Regions from separate parts of the Streptomyces sp. BBFR25 genome, predicted to be linked through region 1. Evidence: riboswitches for the same ligand, from Rfam matches in the RefSeq annotation. Region 1 holds a riboswitch; the other holds the start of a gene.
The links. Region 1 has a riboswitch for cyclic di-AMP ahead of ACGH52_RS18370 (M23 family metallopeptidase). Riboswitches for the same ligand answer to the same signal wherever they lie in the genome.
Positions count from the first base shown of each region.

Region 2: another riboswitch for cyclic di-AMP. It lies ahead of ACGH52_RS22500 (transglycosylase SLT domain-containing protein); the one in region 1 lies ahead of ACGH52_RS18370 (M23 family metallopeptidase).

Region 1 covers NZ_CP172447.1:4,054,591-4,062,271, reverse strand. Annotated here, with positions in the region: gene ACGH52_RS18390 (MerR family transcriptional regulator) at 1-690, opposite strand, end outside; gene ACGH52_RS18385 (dihydrofolate reductase family protein) at 821-1,951, shown strand; tRNA gene ACGH52_RS18380 (tRNA-Met) at 2,019-2,092, shown strand; gene ACGH52_RS18375 (PP2C family protein-serine/threonine phosphatase) at 2,277-3,497, shown strand; cyclic di-AMP (ydaO/yuaA leader) riboswitch at 3,722-3,878, shown strand; gene ACGH52_RS18370 (M23 family metallopeptidase) at 3,890-4,933, shown strand; gene ACGH52_RS18365 (aldo/keto reductase) at 5,071-6,015, shown strand; gene ACGH52_RS18360 (PrsW family intramembrane metalloprotease) at 6,035-7,450, opposite strand; gene trmB (tRNA (guanosine(46)-N7)-methyltransferase TrmB) at 7,461-7,681, opposite strand, start outside.
Region 2 covers NZ_CP172447.1:4,912,522-4,920,202, reverse strand. Annotated here, with positions in the region: gene ACGH52_RS22505 (polyprenyl synthetase family protein) at 1-247, opposite strand, end outside; cyclic di-AMP (ydaO/yuaA leader) riboswitch at 961-1,116, shown strand; gene ACGH52_RS22500 (transglycosylase SLT domain-containing protein) at 1,118-1,609, shown strand; gene ACGH52_RS22495 (HAD family hydrolase) at 1,633-2,442, opposite strand; gene fahA (fumarylacetoacetase) at 2,860-4,095, shown strand; gene ACGH52_RS22485 (M56 family metallopeptidase) at 4,260-5,198, shown strand; gene ACGH52_RS22480 (GntR family transcriptional regulator) at 5,372-6,160, shown strand; gene ACGH52_RS22475 (ferredoxin family protein) at 6,203-6,430, shown strand; gene ACGH52_RS22470 (ABC transporter substrate-binding protein) at 6,445-7,681, shown strand, end outside.

The DNA of each region.
Region 1 (7,681 bases):
CGCAGCCCTGGCCTCGGCGACGGCCTGCCGTACGAAGGGGATGAGGTCCGCCACCGCCTCGGGGGCCGCCTCCGGCAACACGTCCTCGTCGGCGGGCGGGAGGGCCGTACGGGCCATGCGCCCGCGGAACTCGTCGTCGGCGACGAGTTCGGCCAGCTCCACCCACGCGGCGAGCTGGGCGTCGGAGGGGTCGTCGGGGAGTTCGGGCAGGGCGGCGCGCAGGGCGGCGGCGGCGTCGCGGGCCTGCGGCGTGCCGGCCTCCAGCGCGGCGATGAAGTCGGCGACCACGCGCCGTCGTTCCTCGGAGGTGAGGCGGGTGAGCCGGTGCATGAGAACTGTCTCCTCGGGGCTGGAGCCGCGACGGGCAACGAGCCGCAGCATGCTGTGCCGCAGCCGCAGCGCGCGGATCTGCAGGGCGGTGGCGTCGGCGTGCGCGGCGGCGACGTCGGCGACGGAGAGGCCGCCGTCCAGGACGTGCCGGACCGTGGTGAGGCCGACGCCCAGTTCCCGCAGCACGCAGACGAGGCGGAGCCGGTCGAGGGCCGCGTCGTCGTAGCGGCGGTACCCGGCCGGGGTGCGGTCCGTGGGCGGCAGCAGTCCGGTGTCCGAGTAGAACCGGATCGTCCGTACGGGCACGCCGGTACGGGCCGACAGTTCACCGATCGAGTGCGGGGGCGTCGTGCCGTTCATGAGCCCACCCTGCGGTCTCCAGCCACTGGAGGGTCAAGCCGTACGCGGCGCTCCCCGCTCATGACCGACAATGGCGGCACTCCACGCCCAGCCCGTCCGCTCACCCTGCCCGTCCCACCGGAGTGCCGCCATGCCCCTCCCGCACGTCCTCCTCTCCGCCGCCGTCTCCCTCGACGGCTACCTGGACGACACCGGCCCCGAACGGCTGCTGCTCTCCTCGCCCGCCGACTTCGACCGGGTCGACGAGGTGCGGGCGTCGGCCGACGCGATCCTGGTCGGGGCCGGGACGATCCGGGCCGACAATCCGCGGCTGCTGGTGAACTCGGCCGAGCGGCGGGCGGCGCGGGTCGCGGACGGGCGGGCGGAGTACCCGCTCAAGGTCACCGTCAGCGGCAGCGGCGAACTGGACCCGGCGGCGCGGTTCTGGCACACGGGCGGGGAGAAGGTGCTGCTGACCACGGACGACGGCGCCCGGCGGGCCCGCGCGCTCGGGATCGGTGCCGATGTGGTGTCCCTGGGGCCGGACCTCGACTGGCACGCCGCGCTGGAGTACCTGCACGACCGGCGCGGGGTGCGGCGGCTCATGGTCGAAGGGGGCGGCACCGTGCACACCCAGCTGCTCCAGCAGGGACTCGCCGACGAGCTGCACCTCGTCCTCGCGCCGCTGTTCGTCGGGGACCCGGCCGCACCCCGGCTGTTCGGACCCGGCGCCTACCAGGGCGGGCGGCTCGCGCTGGTCGAGACGCGGCGGATCGAGGACGTCGTGCTGATGCGGTACCGGCCCACCGCACCCGGTACCGGCGACCGGGTCGCCGCCGCCGACCGGCACTGGCTGGCGCTCGCCTGCGAGCTGGCCGCGCTGTGCCCGCCGTCGGACACCGCCTTCAGCGTGGGGGCGGTCGTGGTCGCCGCCGACGGGAGCGAGCTGGCGCGGGGACACTCCCGGGAGGGCGGTGATCCGGTCGTGCACGCCGAGGAGGCCGCGCTCGCCAAGGTCGATCGAGCCGACCGGCGGCTCGCGGGCGCCACCGTGTACAGCAGCCTGGAGCCCTGTGCCCGCCGCGCCTCCCGGCCGGCCCCCTGCGCCCGGCTGATCCTCGACGCCGGGGTGCGCCGGGTCGTCACGGCCTGGCGGGAGCCGGACACCTTCGTGGCGGGGGCGGACGGGAGCGGGGTGCTCGCCGCGGGGGGCGCCGCCGTCGTCGTACTGGCCGAGTACGCGGAGCGGGCGAAGGCGCCGAACCGCCATCTGGAGGGGTAGGGAGCGGGTCGGGAGATACCGATGTGCATTCCGGTCCCGGGATGACGTACAGTGGTGAACACAACGACGCGGGGTGGAGCAGCTCGGTAGCTCGCTGGGCTCATAACCCAGAGGTCGCAGGTTCAAATCCTGTCCCCGCTACTGAAGGCCGAGGGCCGGAATCCGAAAGGGTTCCGGCCCTCGGTGCGTTTCGGCAGGCGCTCCGTGTCATCCGGTCGGCCCCTCACCGCTCGCCGCCCGCTCCCGCTCCCGGAAACCTGGAGTCAGGGACGGCAAGCGGCGCGGACGTGCGGGGTGGCGGGAGCGAGTGGTGCGGCCAGGTGACGTGGAGGACGAGGGAGCGTACGCCAGAGCCGGCGGCCGGCTCCCCGGCGACCCCGTGCCCGACCCGGGCCTCGGCGACGAGCCCCAGCCCCTGTCGTCCCCGGCACCACCGCCACGCCGGCGGACCGGGTACGGGCGCACCTTCGTGCACGCGCTCCCCGTACTGCTGATCGTCATCGCCATCCTGTACGACATCTTCACCCCGAGGTACTTCACCGCCGGCCCCCTCTACACGGCCGCGCCCCTGGTCGCCGCCCCGCTCTACTCACGGCGCGGCACGGCGCTCACCGGCGTCGCCGTGGTCGCCGCGGTCATCGGACTGCAGCTCGGCAAGGGCGTCATCCACTACGTCGACTCCCTCACCGAGCTGATCACCATTGCGACGGTCGCCGTGCTCGCCGTCCTCGTGAACGGCATGGTCCGGCGCAGCAGCGAGCGCCTCGTCTCCGTCCGCGAGATCGCCGAGGCCGCCCAGCGCGCCGTGCTGCCCCAGCCCGCCGAGCGGATCGCCGGTTTCGAGATCGCCGTCTGCTACGAGGCCGCGCAGGCGGACGCGTTCATCGGCGGCGACCTGTACGCGGTGCAGGACAGTGCCCGCGGCGTCCGGCTCATCGTCGGGGACGTGCGCGGCAAGGGCATGGGCGCGGTGGCCGCCGTCGCCGTCGTGATCGGCGCCTTCCGGGAGGCCGCAGAGCAGGAGGCGACGCTGGAGGCGGTGGCGCAGCGCCTGGAGCGGGCGCTTGCGCGCGAGGGCACCCGGCGGGACGGACTGGACGCCTTCGAGGGCTTCACCACCGCCGTACTCGCCGAACTCCCGCACGGCGACGGGACGGTCCGCATCGTCAACCGCGGCCATCCACCGCCCCTGCTGCTCTACGCCGACGGCACCCTCGGCCCGCTGCCCGCCCGCGAGTCGGCGCTGCCGCTCGGCATGGGCGAGCTGGGCGTGTGGCCCGACCGGGCGGAGGAGGTCGCCTTCCCCGGTGGGGCCACGCTGCTGCTCTACACCGACGGGCTGACCGAAGCCCGGGACGTGAAGGGCGAGTTCTACGATCCGCAGACACGGCTGGCCGGCCGGGTCTTCCGGCATCCGGCGACCCTGCTCGACATCCTCGCCGAGGATGTGCGCCGGCACTCCGGGGGCGGCATGGCCGACGACATGGCGCTGCTCGCCGTACGGCGGCCCCGGCGCGGCGATCATGATCATTGTCACGAGCCGTGACGGCGCGAACCCCCTCCGCATAACAACTGACACACCGTCAGAAGAACGTGGCGTGAAGGGGAATACTGAGGCGGGGTCAACTCGCCCGGTTTTCACCGATCGTGAGGCGTACGTCCCGGCCGTTCTCGTTAACGATCAAGAGGAACGGCTTGGAATCAGAGCCCCGCGTCTATTAACGTTCGATAACGCAGCGCGGTCGTCCCAGCCGTCACAGAAGGCGGCTCCGTGCGCACGCGCCGAATCCCGCAAGGGAACCGGGGAACCACCACATTGGGGTGAATCGGGCGTATGCCGCCGTGTCCGCACGGTCGGCGCACACCCGTAGGAGACCTTCCTGCTCCGAACCCGTCAGCTAACCCGGTAGGCGAAAGGAAGGAAAGGAGTACGCCCACGTGGCGTCCAACCGGCCTGCCCCCGAGGCCCCGCTCGTGCCCACCGGGCACGGCACCGACACCTTCGGCTACGACGCCCCCCGCGCCGAAGAGGGTCCCTGGGAGGAGTGGAATCCCACCGCGGAGTCCATCCGCCCCGTACGCGGCCGGCACCGCGTAGCCAAGCAGCGCGGCGGGCTCGCCCGCAGCTCCACCGTCCTCGGCGTCGGTGTCATAGCCGCCGTCGGCGCGGGCGGCATGGCCAGCGCGCAGACCGGCAAGCCGCCGGTGTCCATCTCCATGCCTGACCTGCCGAACGTCGGCTCACTGCTTCCCGGCGACGACGAGACGCCGGAGCCCGAGGGCTCCGCCACCCCGCTCAGCGGCATCACCCAGGCCGTCGCCGCCGACAGCGCGGAGGGCGCCGGCACCGCCGACGCCGGTGAGTCGCTGCGGGCCCGGATCATGGCGCAGGCCGAGCAGCAGCAGTCGCAGGTCGAGGCCAAGGCCGCCGCCGAGGCCCAGGCCGCCGCCGAGAAGAAGGCCGCGGAAGCCGCCGCCAAGGCGGAGAAGGAAGCCAAGGAGAAGGCCGCCGCCGCCAAGAAGAAGGCGGAGGAGGAGGCCGCGAAGAAGGCCGAGGCCGAGCGGCTCGCGAAGCTGGCCAAGCAGTACACGCTGCCGACCTCCTCGTACACGATCTCCTCCACGTTCAACCAGGCAGGCTCCCTGTGGGCCTCCGGCCACCACACCGGCCTCGACTTCGCCGCCCCCACGGGCACGCTGCTCAAGGCGGTGCACAGCGGCACGATCACGTCGGCCGGCTGGGACGGCTCGTACGGCTACAAGACCGTGCTCACCCTCGACGACGGCACCGAGCTCTGGTACGCGCACCAGTCCTCCATCAGCGTCAGCGTCGGCCAGAAGGTCACCACCGGTGACGTCATCGGCCGCGTCGGCGCCACCGGCAACGTCACCGGCGCCCACCTCCACCTGGAGGTGCACACCGCCGGCGGCTCGGGCCTCGACCCGATGGCCTGGCTGCAGAGCAAGGGCCTCACCCCCTGAGCCACCCCGCACCTTGACGCGCCCCGCCGGACACCGGCGGTCCTGACGGCAACCCCCCGACGTCAGGGCTGCCGGTTTGCGGGGTTTTTGCGTGTGCGCCGGAATGGCGTGCTCCGGTGCGGTCGTTGACTCACTACATGACTTCTCTGCGCAAACTCGGCTCCTCCGACCTCGAGGTCTTCCCCCTCGCCCTGGGCGGCAACGTCTTCGGCTGGACCGCCGACCAGGACGCCTCCTTCGCCGTCCTCGACGCCTACACGGCCGCGGGCGGCAACTTCGTCGACACCGCCGACTCCTACTCCGCCTGGGTCGACGGCAACAGCGGCGGCGAGTCCGAGACCGTCCTCGGCCGGTGGTTCGCCTCCCGCGGCAACCGTGACGACGTCGTCCTCGCCACCAAGGTCAGCCAGCACCCCGAGTACCCGGGCCTGTCCGCCGCGAACATCAAGGCCGCGGCCGACGCCTCGCTGCGCCGCCTGGGCACCGACCACATCGACCTCTACTACACCCACTTCGACAAGCCCGAGGTGCCGGTCGAGGAGATCATCGGCGCCCTCGACGAGTTGGTGAAGGCGGGCAAGGTGCGGCACATCGCCGCCTCCAACATCTCCGCCGAGCGGCTCGCGGAGTCCCTGGAGTTCTCCGACCGCGAGGGCCTCGCCCGGTACGTCGCCCTCCAGCCGCACTACAACCTGGTCTCCCGCGACACCTACGAGGGCGAGCTGCGCGACCTGGCCGAGCAGGCCGGTCTCGCCGCCGTGCCGTACTACGCCCTCGCGGCCGGCTTCCTCACCGGCAAGTACCGGCCGGGCACGGCGGTGGACAGCCCGCGGGCGGGCGGTGCGGCCAAGCACCTGGAGAGCGAGCGGGGCCGCCGGGTGCTGGCCGCCCTGGACGAGATCGCCGAGGCCCACGACGCTCCCGTCGCCACCGTCGCCCTTGCCTGGCTGGCCGCCCAGCCGACGGTGGCGGCGCCGATCGCGTCCGCGCGCACGGTGGAGCAGCTGCCGGCCCTGCTGGGCGTGGCCGAGCTGAGCCTGACGGAGGACGAGGTCGGGCGGCTGACGCGGGCGTCCGCCTGAGCGGGCGGACGGCGCGGACCTACGGCCGGTGGGGGCCGGGCGGCGCGTACGGGGCGTACGGGTGGTGCGGCGGGTGCGGGCCGAGGGGCGCCTGCGGCCCGTAGGGGGCGTGAGGGGCGTGGGGGGAGTACGGGAGCTGCCGGGCGTACGGGGCGGGCGCGGTTTGGGGGCCGTACCCGGGGTGCGCCCCGCCGTACGGGTACGCCCACGGCGGCACCGGCCGCGGCGCGGGCGGCGGCGGTGCCGTGGCCCGCGCCGCGTGCTCCAGTGCCGGGCGGGCCACGTCCCGCAGGTGCCACAGGGCCTCCAGCAGCTCCCGCTCCCGCACGGTGAAGTCGGCGCCCGCCCTGCCCCGGCGCCCGCGCTGCCTGAGGAACGCCACCGAGGTCGCGCAGGCCTCGTACCGCGCCACCGCCCGCGCCCCTTCCTTCCCGGCGTGCCGGCGGGCGTACTGCCGGGCGATGCGGCGGGCCCGCATCGAGCCGAGCGCGTACGGCTCGGCGGGCGTGAGCCATCCGGCGAGGACGTACGCGGGCAGTTCGGCCCGTACGGTGCCCAGTTCGCGCTGCCTGGTCCAGATCACCAGCCAGGTCAGCAGGCCGAAGGACGGCACCATGAACGCCGCGTACACGGCGAAGAAGCCGTACTCGCCGAAGGCGGCCGAGCCGTTCCACAGGGCGTGCACGCCCATCGCGAGCAGCAGCCCGGCCAGGGGGAGCAGGGCCCGGCGCAGACGGTGCCGGCCCGCCGAGAGCGCGGCGATGCCGAAGCCGATGCCGGTCAGCACGGTGAACAGCGGGTGCGCGAACGGCGACATCACCACCCGCACGAAGAAGGTCGCCGCGGTGACGGAGGCGATGCCGCTGTCGCCGGTGAGCTGGTCGGTGCCGAAGGCGGTGCCCAGGTACAGGATGTTCTCGGTGAAGGCGAAGCCGGTGGCGGTGACCCCGGCGACGACCACGCCGTCGACGAGACCCGTGAAGTCCCGTCTGCGGAAGAGGAAGACCAGGAGGACGGCGGCCGCCTTGGCGGACTCCTCGACGACCGGCGCTATGACCGTGGCGCCCCACGTGTCCGCGCCGGCCGGGTCGGCGGTCGCGGTCGCTATCCAGCGGGTCGCGAAGCTGTTGGCGATGATCGCTATCAGCGCCGCCGCGCAGGCCCCCCAGGCGAAGCAGAAGAGCAGGTTCCGCCAGGGGCCGGGGTCCACCCGGTCCAGCCAGCGGAACGCGGCTATGAGCAGCGGCACGGGCAGTACCGCCAGGCCCAGTCCCACCAGGAACCCCTGCGTGCCGGTCTGTTCGCGCACCAGGGCCAGGATCACCAGCCCGGAGAGCGCGAGCAGGGTGATCAGCGCGCCGTAGCGGACCCAGGTGCGCTGCCACCAGTGCGTATGCCGGTGCGCACGGGTCGGGTACGGGGGACAGGTGGCCACGGCATGGACCCTAACCGGTGGGGGGCGGCTCCTTGTGCTCTACGCGACGGAAGAGCAGGTCGTTCACCACATGTCCCTTGTCCAGTCCCTGGCCCTCGAAACGGGTCAGCGGCCGGTGCTCGGGACGTGGCGCGAATCCGCCGCCGGGCACGGTGTTCTCGAAGTCGGGATGCGCGGTGAGCACGTCGAGCATCTGCCCGGCGTACGGCTCCCAGTCGGTGGCGCAGTGCA
Region 2 (7,681 bases), 860 kb from region 1:
CCACCACGGCCGAGGGCACGATCCCGGGGGCGTAGCGGTCGCCGAACTGGGCCGAGAGCATCACCAGCAGCGGCCGGAACCGTTTCCCGCCGGCCCGCACCAGGTGCTGGGCGGCCTCCGTGATGAACGGCACCTCGCTTTTGGTTGCCTCAAGCAACCCTTCCTCGACAGCAACCAATCCGGCCTGGACATCGGCTTCCAGAGCCTGGTCCCGCACGCTCAGCCCGAACGGCCCGACGACGGTCACGAGGGGTCTCCTGTCTGCTGGTGTCTACTGGCGATTACCTGGTTTGTCGATAGGTCGCTGCCACCACTCAAGTCAGCGTATCCGGTCACGTTTCGATCACCGCTAGCGCCCACCGTTACAGGCTGGTCGGTATCGGATCATGAACGGTATGTTTTTGATCAGGTGATATGAGCAGATTTTGATTGATATCGCCAGAGGGGTGAGCCGGACCCGGAGGGCGGACGGGCCGGAAGCCGCCGACGAAGATCCCACCACTCCTCCCAACGGCCCGCACTTCGAGAACGTCACCCGATCGACACGCACGCCCGCACGGACACCCCCGCGCCGCCCGCGGCAGACGCCGGCCCAGCCATCCGCTCCCCCACCCCGATTCCCTCCTCTCGCCGCTCGACACCCGAAGCCGTCCCCACCGACGGTCGGTTGGGGCACGGTTGGGATGAATGCCCGTTTTGCCATGCTTGTTGACGCCAGTGAGTTGGCTCACTCCGGGCCCTCTCCGGGCAACCCCGCCCGAACCTGTGCCCTCCCTTTGCCCCGCAAGCCAGTTGGGGCTTGGCAACAGCAAAGGATCAAGAGCCTCAAACACCTCAGAACAAGGTCAACAGGCACTTGGGGTGATTCCTGCACTTGTTCCGGACATGTGCTCTCGCATACGTTCCCGGCCTGTCGGGCGGACGCCGAATCCTGCCACCGCCCGTCGCACAGTCATCCACCCAACACACTCGCCGGCAGGAGCGGGGGACCCAGGTAAGTCGCCGCACCGGTCACCACCGGAGTGGCTCGGGGTGAAGCCGTACCCGTCAGGGCGCGGCCGGGCACCTCCCCGCCCGAACCCGACAGCTCACCTCGTAGGCGTAAGGAGAGGGACACATGTCTGCCAACGGTCAGAACCGTCACGCCCGCACCGGCCGCCTCGCCCGCAAGCTCGCGGTGGCAGGGACCGGTGCCGCGGTGCTCGCGCTGCCGCTCATCGGCGCCACCACCGCCTCCGCGGCCACCCCGGCCGCCGCCACGACCGCCACCACGGCGGCCAAGACGTACCCGGACAACCTCGACGGCTGGATCCGCGAGTCGCTCGACATCATGGCCCAGCACGGCATCCCCGGGACCTACGAGGGCATTCACCGCAACATCATGCGGGAGTCCTCCGGCAACCCGCTCGCCATCAACAACTGGGACATCAACGCCGTCAACGGCACCCCGTCCAAGGGCCTGCTCCAGGTGATCGACCCGACCTTCCAGGCGTACCACGTGCCCGGCACCTCCTGGGACCCGTACGACCCGGTCGCCAACATCACCGCCGCCTGCAACTACGCGGCCGACCGCTACGGCTCGATGGACAACGTCTTCAGCGCGTACTGAGCCGTACGCCGCCTGAGCCTCGGCTAAGAGGTTCCGAAGATCCGCTCGAGGACGACGGCCACGCCGTCGTCCTCGTTCGTCGTGGTGACCTCGTCCGCCACCGCCTTGAGTTCGGGGTGGGCACCGGCCATGGCGACGCCGTGGGCCGCCCAGTGGAACATGGGGACGTCGTTGGGCATGTCCCCGAACGCGATCGTCCGCCGCCGCCCGAGGCCCAGGTGCTCGGCGGCCAGCGCCAGGCCGGTCGCCTTGGTGATGCCGCAGGGCTGCAGCTCCACGGTGCCGGGCCCGGACATGGTGACCGTCGCGAGGGAACCGACCACCGCGCGCGCCGTCGTCGCCAGTTCGTCGTCGGTCAGCTCGGGGTGGCGCAGCAGCACCTTGCTGATCGGCGTGGACCACAGCTGCTCGCGCCGCTCGACGCGCACCGCGGGCAGCGTCGGGTGGGGCATCAGATAGCCCGGCTCGATGAGCGTCAGTCCGTCGACGCCGTCCTGGTCGACGGCCGCGTGCACCTGGCCCACCTCGGCCTCGATCTTGCCGATGGCGGTCTCGGCCAGCTCCCGGTCCAGGGTGACCGACCACAGCATCCGGTGCGCCCCGGCGTCGTACACCTGCGCGCCCTGCCCGCACACCGCGAGTCCCGTGCAGCCGAGCCGGTCGAGCAGGGGGCGCACCCGGGGGGCCGGCCGCCCCGTCACCACCAGGTGCCGCGCACCCGCCCCGGCGACCCGCGCCAGCGCGGCCAGCGACCGGTCGGAGACGGTGTCGTCGCCGCGGAGCAGCGTGCCGTCCAGATCGGTGGCGACGAGCGAATATGCGGTGCGGTCCATGATCAGAGAATACGGACACCGCACCCGTCCGACTCACCCGTGACCGCTTCCGAACGAGGGCGCAGCGAGTGCGTTCGAACCGGAACGAGGATGCACGAGGACGCCCGATGATGTCCGAAACCTGACACATCATCGGCTAAAGCCGGTTGGAGGCCTGTGCACCGGTTGGCACCAGCATGGCCTGCTGACCCACTGCCCCGCTGCCCCGGTGCGGCACGCCGTCCCTCCCGGCGCCCTCCGAGAGTCACCCCTGTTCGTACCACCGCGTCGAGATCACGTCGTCAAGATCACGTCCCGGGCGCCGCCACCTCCCGCCGCACTGCCCAAGACCGGTGGGTCAGCCGTAACGTGTGGCCCGACCACGCAGACACGGCGCGCACGGCGCACATGGCGAGCACGAAAGCGAGGCAGCACCCGATGCCCCCCTTCGATGTCCCCGAGGGCGACCCCTTCGGTCCGCACAACCTTCCGTACGGCGTGTTCTCGATCCCCGGCTCGCGCGACCGGTCGGACCGGACGGTGGGCGTCCGGCTCGGCGACCACGTCCTCGACGCGGGCGCGGCGGCCCACGCACTCGGCTCGCCGTATGCGTCCCTCCTCGCGCGGCCCACGCTCAACCCGCTGCTGGCGGCCGGGCGGACGGCGTGGTCGGACGTGCGGCGCGCGCTGACGGCGTGGGTGACGGTCCCCTCCCACCGCGAGGTCCTGGAGCCGCTCTTCCATCCGCTGTCGTCGGTGACCCTGCACCTGCCCTTCGAGGTCGCCGACTACGTCGACTTCTACGCCTCCGAGAACCACGCCCGCAACGTCGGCCAGATCTTCCGCCCCGACGCCGCCGACTCCCTCACCCCGAACTGGAAGCATCTGCCGATCGGTTACCACGGCCGTTCCGGCACGGTCGTCGTGTCCGGCACCGACGTCGTACGTCCCTCGGGGCAGCGCAAGGCACCGGCCGACGCCGCTCCCGTCTTCGGGCCGTCCGTCCGCCTCGACATCGAGGCCGAGGTCGGCTTCGTCGTGGGCGTGCCGTCCGAACCGGGCAGTCCGGTGGCGCTCGGCGACTTCCGCGAGCACGTCTTCGGGCTCTGCCTGCTCAACGACTGGTCCGCGCGGGACGTCCAGGCCTGGGAGTACGTGCCCCTCGGCCCGTTCCTCGGCAAGTCCTTCGCGACGTCGGTGTCGGCGTGGATCACCCCGCTGGACGCGCTGGAGGAGGCACGGGTCGCGCCGCCCGAGCGCACCCACGAGCTGCTGCCCTACCTGGACGACACCGACGACGACCAGGACGGCCCCGGCGGCTACGACCTGCGGATCTCCGTCGCGCTCAACGGCCACGTCATCTCCGAGCCGCCGTTCTCCACCATGTACTGGACGGCCGCCCAGCAGTTGGCCCACATGACGGTCAACGGCGCCTCGCTGCGCACCGGCGACCTCTACGGCTCGGGCACGGTGAGCGGGCCGGCCGAGCGGGAGCGGGGGTCGCTGCTCGAACTGACCTGGAACGGCCGCGAGCCGCTGGAACTGCCCGACGGCAAGCGGACGTTCCTGGAGGACGGGGACGTGGTGACCCTCTCGGCCTGGGCCCCGGGGCCGGACGGCGTCCGGGTGGGGCTGGGAGAGGTGACCGGGCGGGTGGTCGGCCGGGACGTCTGACCACTGGGGGCGCGGATTCGCAATCCGGTGCCCGCCGACACCTGACTCACACCGCCCGGCCCCGTCATACTGGCGTCGGGCGGTGTCCACGCACGGCCCGGCCCAGCACAGCCCCAGTACAGCCAGAGCCGCCCATCCTTCGACCAGGATCCGGAGCCAGTGGCATGACCGTCTGCCTGCTCCTGCTGTTCGTCGTCGCCGTGACCGCCGCCGTACCGGTGCCGCGCGCGCTGACCCGTTCGGCGTGGCCCGAGCGGGACCCCGTGGTCGGGCTGTGGGTGTGGCAGTGCCTGGTCGCCACCGTGCTGCTGTGCTGTCTGACGGCACTGGTCCTCGGCGCCGCGGCGGTCTTCGGGACCGTCCGCGCCCAGCTGTTCGCACCGGCGCCGCCCGCGGTGACCGCGGCGTACAACCTCTCCGCCGGGCCGGTCTGGGCGGCCGTCCTCACCCTGCTGCTGGCGGCCGGTGCCGCCTGGACGACCGCGATGCTCGCGCGCGAACTCGTCGAGGCCCGCCGCCGGCGCGCCCGGTCCCGCGCCCATCTGCGCGAGCGCGCCCCCGACCTGCCCGCCGGACTCCCCGCCGCCCGCGGGCCCCTGCTGGTCCTGGAGGACGAGTATCCGGACGCCTGGTGGATGCCCGGCAGTCCGCCGCAGCTGATCGTCACGACCGGCGCCCTGCACCGCCTCACCGACCACCAGCTGGACGCCGTCCTCACCCACGAGCGCGGCCACGCCCGGGCCCGCCACGACTGGTTGCTGCACCTGTCGACCGCGCTGGCCACCGGGTTCCCGAGTGTCCCGCTCTTCGCCCACTTCTGCGACCAGACCCACCGCCTGGTCGAGCTGTCGGCCGACGACACCGCTTCCCGGCGCTGCGGCCACCTGACCACCGCGCTGGCCCTGATCGAGCTGAACCAGCACCGCGGCGTCCTGTCCTGCGCCTCCAGCCACCGCCTCCTCGGCGAGCGGGTCGACCGCCTCCTGGAACCCCGGCCGCGCATGCCCCGCCGCCACCGCGCCCTGACCACGGCGACAGCGGCCCTGGTCCCGTTCATCCCCCTGCTGATCACCTTCGCCCCGGGCCTGACGGCCCTGGCCTAGCCGCACTCCGCGGGCACCCTCCTCCCGCACCTCGCGCCCCGGTGAGCACCACGGTGGCAGAACTCCCCCGCCCCGGACGGAAACCCCAGCTCACCCCCACGAGCGGAGGAGCCCCAGGTGGCGCAACATTCCAGCAACACCACTAATCCCACTGGATAGGTATGGTTCCAGCCATGCCGCCCACCGCACGCATCCGAGACCACGCCGGTCAGGGCGCGACCACCGTCGCCGCCCACCGCACGCGGCGTCGGCTGCGCGCCGACCGGGCCCGTCAACTGGCCGACCTGCTCCGCCGCCAGCTCCTCGACGACGCCTTCCCGGACGGCACCCTCCCCCACGAGGACACCCTCGCCGCCGACTACGACACCACCCGCAACACCGTCCGCCAGGCGCTCGACCTGCTGCGCGCCGAAGGGCTCGTGGCCCGCCGGCCGGGGATCGGCACCGTGGTCGTGGCCCGCAAGTACGCCCACGGCCTCGACCGGCTGATGGGCCTCGCGGAGACCCTGCACGAACACGGCCGCGTCACCAACGAGGTCCGCACGACCGTCCCCGTCCCGGCTCCCGCCCCGGTCGCCGAACGCCTCCGCGTCCCGCCCGGCGCCGACGTCCTCTACGTCGAACGCCTGCGCCGTCTCAACGGCGTCCCCCTCTCCCTGGACCTCACCTATCTCCCCCTCGACATCGGGACCGCCCTGCTCGGCGCGGACCTGGAGAACACCGACGTGTTCCGCCTGCTGGAATCCGTCACCGGCCGGCCGCTCGGCCACGCCGAGATCACCCTGGAGGCCGTCACCGCCGACGCGCACTCCGCCGCCGTACTGGAGGCACCGCGCGGCACTGCGGTCCTCATGCTGGAACGGCTCACCCACCTCGCCGACGGCCGCCCCGTCGACCTGGAGTTCGTCCGCTTCCGCGGCGACCGCATCGCGATGAGCGGCCTGCTGCACCGGTCCCTGTGACCCGCTGAACCCCCCTTTCGCGCACCCTCCCTGGAGACAGCCATGCCCTTGGCGCCCCAGCGGGCCGACGTGCCCGTGACCATCGACGAGTCGAAGTGCATCGAAGGCTGCACGCTCTGCGTGGACATGTGCCCGCTGGACTCCCTCGCCATCGACGAGCGCAACGGCAAGGCGTACATGCACGTCGACGAGTGCTGGTACTGCGGCCCGTGCGCCGCCCGCTGCCCCACCGGGGCGGTCACGGTCAACATGCCCTACCTGCTCCGGTGAGAGGCCGACTCCCCATGGAAGCGAAACGCACCGCACTCCCCGTCACCGCCGCCGCGTCCGCCGTGGCCCTGCTCCTCCCCCTCACCGCCTGCGGCGGCGACGCGTCCGCCGACGGGGACGGCTCCACGGTCACCGTGACGGTCGGCTACCAGTCCAGGACGATCAACACGGTCACCGCCGGCACCCTCCTGCGCTCCCTCGGCTACTTCGAGCAGCAGCTCAACTCCCTCGGCGACGGCATCACCTACAAGGTCGACTGGCAGGACTACGCGACCGGCGCGCCCATCACGGCCCAGATGACCGCCGGAAAGATCGACATCGGCTCGATGGGCGACTTCCCGCTGCTCATCAACGCAGCACGCGGCACACAGCTCGGCAAGCCGACCCGCCTGGTCTCGGTCACCGGCTACAACCTCCGCGGCGGCCTCAACACCGTCGTCGTCAAACCGGGTTCTCCTCTCACCTCCCTGAAGGACCTCAAGGGCAAGAAGGTCTCGACCAGCGTCGGCTCGGCCGCCGACGGCACCCTCGTACGCGCCCTGCAGCGTGCCGGCCTCGACCCCGACGAGGACATCGAGAAGCTCAACCAGCAGCCCGCCGTGGGTGCCTCGGCCCTGGACGCGGGAAGCGCGGACGCCCTGTCGCAGTTCGTCGCCTGGCCCGGCCTGCTCGCCCACCAGGGCAAGGCGAAGGCCCTGTACGACGGAGCACAGCTGAACCTGCCCACCTTCCACGGCGTCACCGCCGTCGAGGACTTCGCCGAACACCGCCCCGCCGTGCTGGAGGCCTTCCTCAAGGCCCAGACGCGGGCGACCGACTATCTGCACGCGCATCCCGTGGCCGCCGCGGAGAAGGTCGCGAAGGCCACCAACCTGCCCGCCGAGACCGTCTACCTCTACAACGGCGCCCAGGGCATCGCCACCTTCGACCCGGCGATCAGGCCGCAGCTCGTCGAAGCCCTCAAGGAGGACGTGTCGATCCTCAAGGACGCGAAACTCACCGGCGACGTGGACGTGGACGCCTTCGTCGACGACCGGTACGTGAAGAAGGCGCTCGGCCCGACCGAGTACGCCGAGCGACTCGCCGCCACGCCACCTGAACCGGCCGGCGAGGTCTGGCCCGAGGGCGCGGACAAGACCCTGTCCTTCTCCTCCCCCGCCGCGCTGCTGCGGCACGTGGCCGGGCATCGCAACGAGGTCCGCGCCGCCTACGTCCCCGACAGCACCACCGGCACCCTGTGGTTCGCCGACC